Regions from separate parts of the Arthrobacter sp. Marseille-P9274 genome, predicted to be linked through region 1. Evidence: predicted binding sites of a transcription regulator. Region 1 holds the regulator's gene; the other holds the start of a gene.
What was found. The regulator LexA, encoded in region 1, represses DNA repair genes until DNA is damaged. The targets are predictions, from matches to a motif close to TCGAACANNTGTTCGA.
Positions count from the first base shown of each region.

Region 2: a site for LexA is predicted at 2,146-2,161, ahead of OC550_RS01530 (HNH endonuclease signature motif containing protein). Genes of this name have one in related genera too.

Region 1 covers NZ_CAMPOV010000001.1:1,059,282-1,062,687, forward strand. Annotated here, with positions in the region: gene OC550_RS04810 (ATP-dependent DNA helicase) at 1-1,599, shown strand, start outside; gene lexA (transcriptional repressor LexA) at 1,618-2,379, opposite strand; gene OC550_RS04820 (LysM peptidoglycan-binding domain-containing protein) at 2,634-2,999, shown strand; gene OC550_RS04825 (histidinol-phosphate transaminase) at 3,070-3,406, shown strand, end outside.
Region 2 covers NZ_CAMPOV010000001.1:326,652-330,057, reverse strand. Annotated here, with positions in the region: gene OC550_RS01535 (hypothetical protein) at 1-392, opposite strand, end outside; gene OC550_RS01530 (HNH endonuclease signature motif containing protein) at 539-2,134, opposite strand; gene OC550_RS01525 (Pls/PosA family non-ribosomal peptide synthetase) at 2,334-3,406, opposite strand, start outside.

The DNA of each region.
Region 1 (3,406 bases):
GACCTCGCCGATGAGACCGTCCCGCATCCGGCGCCGGCCCCCGGGCCGACCACCGCTCTGGGACAGGAAATCAAGCGGCTGCGGGCCTGGGCCGAGGAGACCGACACGGGGGACCGGGACGAGATTGTCCCTGGGGTCAGCGACCGGGCCTGGCGGCAGGTCTCCGTGAGCGCCATGGAGTGCCTCGGGGCCCAGCGGTGTCCGGTCGCGGCGGAATGCTTCAGTGAGCGCGCACGCATGCACGCGGCAGAGGCCGACGTGGTGATCACCAACCACGCGATGCTGGCCATCAACGCGTTCGAGGGGCTGGCCGTCCTGCCGGACTACGACTTCGTTGTTATTGACGAGGCCCATGAGTTGCAGGATCGCGTGACGGGGGCGGTCTCCGGACAACTCTCGGCCGCCATGATCACCGCCGCCGCCTCCAGTGCCCGCAAGCACACGGCAATCAGCGTCGATGCGCTGAACGCTGCCGCCAAGAGCTTCGAAGCGGCATTCGATTCGGTTCCGTCCGGACTCATGGCGGCCGGATTGCGGCCCGAGCAGGAACTGGCGTTGACCCAGCTGCGGGAGGCGGCTCGAACGGCACTGTCCGACTCCAAGCCCGATGGCTCGGGCGCGGCGGACGGCGGCAGGCAGATGGCAAGGTCACGGCTGGCGGCCATCCTGGAGCTGTGCGACCGGGTAGTGTCCACCGCCCACAGCCGGGAGGTCCTATGGATAACCCGTCCCAGCAGCTTCACAGCGGGCAGCGGTTACGGACCTCCGGACGAGACCCTGCCGCCGATGCTGAACGTGGCGCCGCTGTCGGTGGCTTCCCGGCTTCGCGAGGGGCTTTTCGAGGGCCACACCGTCGTCCTCACGTCCGCGACCCTCGCCATCGGCAACGCCTTCGACGCCGTCGCCGGCTCGCTGGGCCTGCTGGGCGAAGGAGCGCCGAAGTACAGCAGCGCCGATGTCGGGAGCCCGTTCGACTACCCGAAGCAGGGCGTGCTCTATGTGGCCTCCCACCTGCCAAAGCCAGGCCGGGGGACAAGCCCCGAGCAGTTGGACGAGCTCGAAGCGTTGCTTCGCGCCTCCAATGGAGGTGCCCTCGGACTGTTCTCGTCGCGGCGGGCCGCCGAGGATGCCGCCGCGGAGATGCGCAAGCGGCTGCCCTTCACGATCCTTTGCCAGGGCGAGTCGTCGATGGCGGCGCTGGTCCGGCAATTCTCGAGCGAACCGAATACCTGCCTGTTCGGGACGATGACGCTGTGGCAGGGGGTCGACGTGCCGGGAGAGGCCTGCCGCCTGGTGGTCATCGACAGGATTCCCTTCCCCCGGCCGGACGATCCGCTCATGACCGCCCGCACGCGGGCAGTGTCGCAGGCGGGCGGGAACGGTTTCATGACCATTTCGGCCACGCACGCCGCGGTACGGCTTGCCCAAGGTGCCGGACGGCTTATCCGTGCCGCGGGGGACCGGGGCATGGTGGCCGTGCTCGATTCGAGACTGGCCAATGCCCGGTATGGGGGCTTCCTCAGGGCGGCGCTGCCGCCGTTCTGGTCGACGAAGGACCGGGCGACGGCGCTCCAGATCCTGCAGCGCCTGGCGGGCTGAGGGCCCGCCGGGCGGCGGCTACAGGGCGCGCATCACCGAAACGACCTTGCCCATGATCGTCGCGCCGTCGCCGAGGATCGGTTCATACTGGGTGTTCTGCGGCAGCAGCCAGGTGTGGCCATCCCGCTGCCGGAAAGTCTTGACGGTAGCCTCGTCGTCCAGCAGCGCGGCGACGATTTCGCCGTTGACGGCGCTCGGCTGCCGGCGGACGACGACCCAGTCTCCGTCGCAGATGGCGGCATCGATCATGGAATCGCCGGAGACCTTGAGCATGAAGAGCTCGCCGTGCCCGACGAGCTGCCGGGGGAGGGGCATGACGTCCTCGACCACTTGGTCCGCCAGGATGGGCCCGCCCGCGGCGATCCTGCCGACCAGCGGAACGATCGCCGTATCGGAAGCCGTGGCCAGTTCCGATACCGACAGGCCGCCGATGCTGCGGAGTTTCTCCGGCTCGGCCATGCCTTCGATCTCCACCGCCCCTTTCTCGAGCGTCAGCGGCGTCAGGACCTCCATGGCCCTCGGCCGCTTGGGATCGCGGCGGATATAGCCGAGCTTCTCCAGCTGCGAGAGCTGATGCGTGACGCTGGAGAGGCTGGCGAGCCCGACGGTGTCACCGATCTCGCGCATCGACGGCGGGTAGCCCTTGGCGCTGATGGAACGCTGGATGCTTTCGAGGATCTTCTTCTGGCGGGGCGTCAGGCTCTTGGGGGACGCGGCCGCGCGCTTGCGTGCGGTTCCCGTGCCGTCGGCACCTGAAGTAGCTGCAATCTTCCTCGACATGAACTGGCCCCGGTTCTCTATCCGGCCACCCCGGGCTAGCCAGGGGTGGCCGGTCCAATGTTGTCAGTGGCAGCTGATGGACTCAGGCATGGCCGCCATTTCTTCAAGCCTAGGGCAGCCCTACTACGATCTCAAACATTTATTCGATCGAGTCTCGACAACATTCGATCACAAGTGCTACAAATGGAAACCGACAGTTCGAATATGCGTTCGAAACCAAGATGCATATGCACGCGGAACGGGAAGGTACCCTCATGTCTGTTCAGCTCGCCCCGCACGTCGCCCCGCAGGCTTTGCCCGGCTCGACGCCCGCGCTGCGGCTCACCCGCCGCGGCCGCCTGGTGCTCATCGGGTTGCCCCTGATGCTTGGCGTCGCAGTCCTGCTGACCCTGATCGGCTTCTTTACGGCGCCGGCCCTGGCCAGCTCGGGGCCTGACCTTGGCCCCGGCCGCACCGTGTCGGTCGCCGTCGCGCCCGGCCAGACGCTGTGGGATGTGGCCGTGCTGGCAGCGCCGGACCGCCACCCGCACGATGTCATTGCCGAGATCCAGCAGCTGAACAATCTGCCGAATTCCGTCGTTCGTGCCGGACAGCGGCTGTTCGTCCCGCTGGGGGACTAGCAGCTGTAATAAGAGCCGCTCCGGCAGGCCCGATTCCTGCCCCGGGCCCGCCGGAGCCTAAGCTGGTCAGGTGAACGACCAGCTGGATCTACTCAACCGACTGCCCCTGCGCAACAACCTGCGCGGGCTGACACCGTACGGAGCTCCGCAACTCGACGTACCCGTGCTTCTCAACGTCAACGAAAATACGCACGGGCTGCCTCAGGAGGTTGCCGACGCGATTGCGGCGCGCGTCCAGTCGGCGGTGGGGGGCCTGAACCGCTACCCGGACCGCGAATTCACGGAGCTGCGGGAGGCGCTGGCCAACTACCTCGGTCACGGGCTCTCCGCCGGGAACATGTGGGCAGCGAACGGGTCCAACGAGGTACTGCAGCAGATACTGCAGGCCTTCGGCGGCCCGGGGCGCC
Region 2 (3,406 bases), 730 kb from region 1:
ATCAGGCACGTGTCGGGACGCGTGGCTTCGCGGAACACGGCGACCAGGGTTTCCTGTGCCGCCGCAGTGTCCATAATGGTCCGCGGATTGGCGATGTCCAGCTTCGCTGGCTTCTTCGGCGGCCAATGGGAGTCCTTCTTCAGGATCGGCAGGAACGTCTCCTCCGGTTCGACCATGCGCAGGTCCGCGATCCGGAGCGCCGTGTAGCCGTCCAGGTAACCGCCGTCGCGAAGGGAGGCCAGCAGGATCCAGTCCTTGCCGATCTCCAGCACGGTTCCATGGAGCACTTCGTTTTTCTGGACGCTGCGCCTAATGCTCAGCGGCAGCGACTCCTTCACGGATTGTTCGAGGAGAGAGTGGATTTTCTTCGTCGACTGGGTCTTGTTGGCCATGCCGTAATCCTCACATGCCGCCGGATGCTCCGCCACAGCAAGTGGCCACGCAGGCCGCTCCAGCATCTGTGCGGGGCGTGCTCGTTCGGCGGAAAGATTGGGTAAGACAGTGGTCGATAACTCCGCCTCGGACGTCACGCGTCTGCCTACCAAGGCGGTTCGGCCGGCTGCGCTGGCCCGTCGCCGAAGGGTCGGTTCCAGCCCAGGGTGGGTTGTGCCGCAGCCGCCGACTGTTCGGTACGTTTGAGAACGGGCGGGTGCCGGTATCTGTTGCGTCGTGGGACTTGTGAGGGGTCGATGTAGGCGGGCGGGATGAACCACGGTATTCCGTCTATCGATTCGATGATCCAGTCTCCGGCGTGGACCAGGTGGTGGTGGAAGGAGCAGAGGAGCACGCCGTTGGCGACGGAGGTTCTGCCTTTGTGTTTCTTCCAGAACCTGATGTGGTGCGCCTCGGTCCAGTGGGCGGGCATGGTGCAGCCGGGGAAGGCGCAGCCCCTGTCGCGGGCGACGAGGGCGCGGCGCTGGGCCGGAGTGAACAGGCGTTGTGATCGTCCGATGTCGAGGACTTCGCCTTTGCCGCCGAGGACGATGGGTATGAGGTCGGCGTCGCAGGCCATTTTGCGGACCGTGCGGGGTGTGATGAGCCCGGTGAAGACGGCCTGGCCGGTGGTACCGGCTGCGGTGGCGTTCATGAGGTCCTGGTAGTCGATGGTGACCATGACCTGGGGCCGGTGGCCTCCGCTGGCGGGAAGCTTATCCGTGGACAGGGCGATCTGACAGGCACCGACGAGACCCTGGAGCAGCAGTTGGGGCCGGGTGGGGGAAGGCCACCCGGGAACGAACCCTGTTTCTCCCGCCGGTCCTGCTTCTGCCGCCGGGCCGGTTGCTGCTGCGCTTGCCTCCGCGGCGGCGCCGTCCGTGAGGTGGCCGGGGCTGCTGTCGGTGGCCTGGAGGTCGCCGGCTTCGGGTGAGAAGGTGGTTTGCAGGCGCGGATTGGTTGCCGTATTCATGGCCGTGATCAGATGCTCGTACTGTTCATCCGTGGCACATACTTCGAGCCGGTGCAGGCCCCAGCGCTTCCGTTTGATGAAGACGCCTTGCTGGGCGACGAGCTGTTCCGTGCTGGGTTCGCGTCCGTCGGGATCAACGGCGGCTTCCCAGCTACGCGCGATGATGCGCAGCGTGTCCACATCCGATTCGGCGGCCTGCCGGGTCAGCTGTTCCTCCATGGCAGCCAGGTCATCCGGGGAGGCGACCGGGCGAATGCGTTCGAGGGTGTCATGGATGAGGGTCGCGGCCGTGCCGCCGATCTCGGACTCGGCGAGCCCGGCTGCCAGACGTTCGTACTTCGGCGGCGCCTCGCCGCCGGAGATGAGGGTTTGCGGCATGGTGCCGGCACCCACTCGGATACGGCGCCGGGCTTCGGTCCGGCTGATCCGCAGCCGGGCGCGGAGGTAGTCGGCGGCGTCCCGGAATTCGGACTTTAACTCCGGGTTGTTCGGGTCCCGGCCCCCCGCGCTTGCTACGCCTTGCCGCTCCACCGTATGTGCCCCAGTGACCTGCAGCTGCTCGACGGTCCTGGAGAGGTCCTCGAAGAGCCCTACGCAATCCGCCACTACCTGCGGGTCTTGAAGGCCGGCATTCTGACGGAAAATCGCGGCGAACTCCTGCAGTTCATCGCGCATCGAAGCGAGGAAGCCGGTGGCTTCCTGAGTCGCTTCGAGAGGTGCGATCGCCATGCCTAATTCTATCGAAAATGTGTTCTGATAGCACGATAAATCTGCGCTGTGTAGGACAAGTAGAGGGATCGGGCAAGCGGCCTCTAACCCTGAGTTCCCCGGATTACAGGAGACGTGACCTGAGGCTAAATTCGCCGGAATTTTGATCTGCGGGCAGGGCTGTTTGCGGGGCCTCTGCTGCCCTCATGTGTCTTGGTGGTCATGCCACGGGCGTTTCCAGCACGACGGGGGACGTGACGGCGGCTCGGGCCTCTTCGGCCGGGTTGCCACCCCACAGGGATCCTCGGGGGAGGTTTTCTCCCTTCATCACGAAGGAGTCGGCGGCGACGACGACGCGGTCTTCGACGGTTACGCCGTAGTGGACAAGTGCGCCGACGCCGAGCGTGACGTCGTCGCCGATGACGTCGTAGTCGGACTTGAACATCCCGTCCTCTTGGGAATGGGACTGGATTTGGGTGCCGCTGTTCAGGGTGCACCGGGAGCCGATCGTCACGAGTGTCCGCTCGGGGATAAAGCAGCCGTCGTCGAACACCCTGGAGCCGATCCGCACGCGCAGTAGACGCCATGCCACCGGCTTGAAGGGGGTTCCGTTGAGGAGCGACATGTATCGGCTATTGGCCTGCACCTTCCAGTACCGCTCGTGCCACCAGAAGTAGGGGTCGTAGATCGAGCAGAGCTGGGGCTTGAGCCGCCGGAACCCCAGCACGAGGTGTTGGATGCCAATGGGGGCCAGCACGCCAACTATAAGCATCAGGAGAAACGATCCACTGAAGGCCAGGAAACCGAATTGATCGGACAGCTCGACGCCGGCAAACATTACCAGTACTGCAAGCGTCGCGTTGAGCCAGCGATCAAGCATAAAGAGGGCCATCGTACGAAGGTTGTGCCTGTTCTTGGCCGCGAGGTCACGGCGGAAGTTGGCGCGGCCGGCATGCTCCTTGGGAAGGGCGTCCCGCAGGACCGAGCGTGGGATCTCGAACGGTGGTGAACCAAGCAGGCCTACGTCGTGGCGGACCAATCCGTCGATGGGAACCATCACCTTGGTCGCGAGCAGACAGTTGTCCCCGGTCTTGGCGTCGGCCGGGTAGAGCACGAAGTTGCCCAGGAAGTTGTGCGCGCCGAGCGTCGTCCGGCTGACCTTGAACGACGTCGCCGAGTAGTCCGCGTTCATGAATGACACCCCGTCGGCGATCATGCTTCCGGATCCTATCGACGTCAGGAATGGGTTGTCGTGCTTGAACGACTGGCCCAGGTTCGATCCTGTCTGTTGGA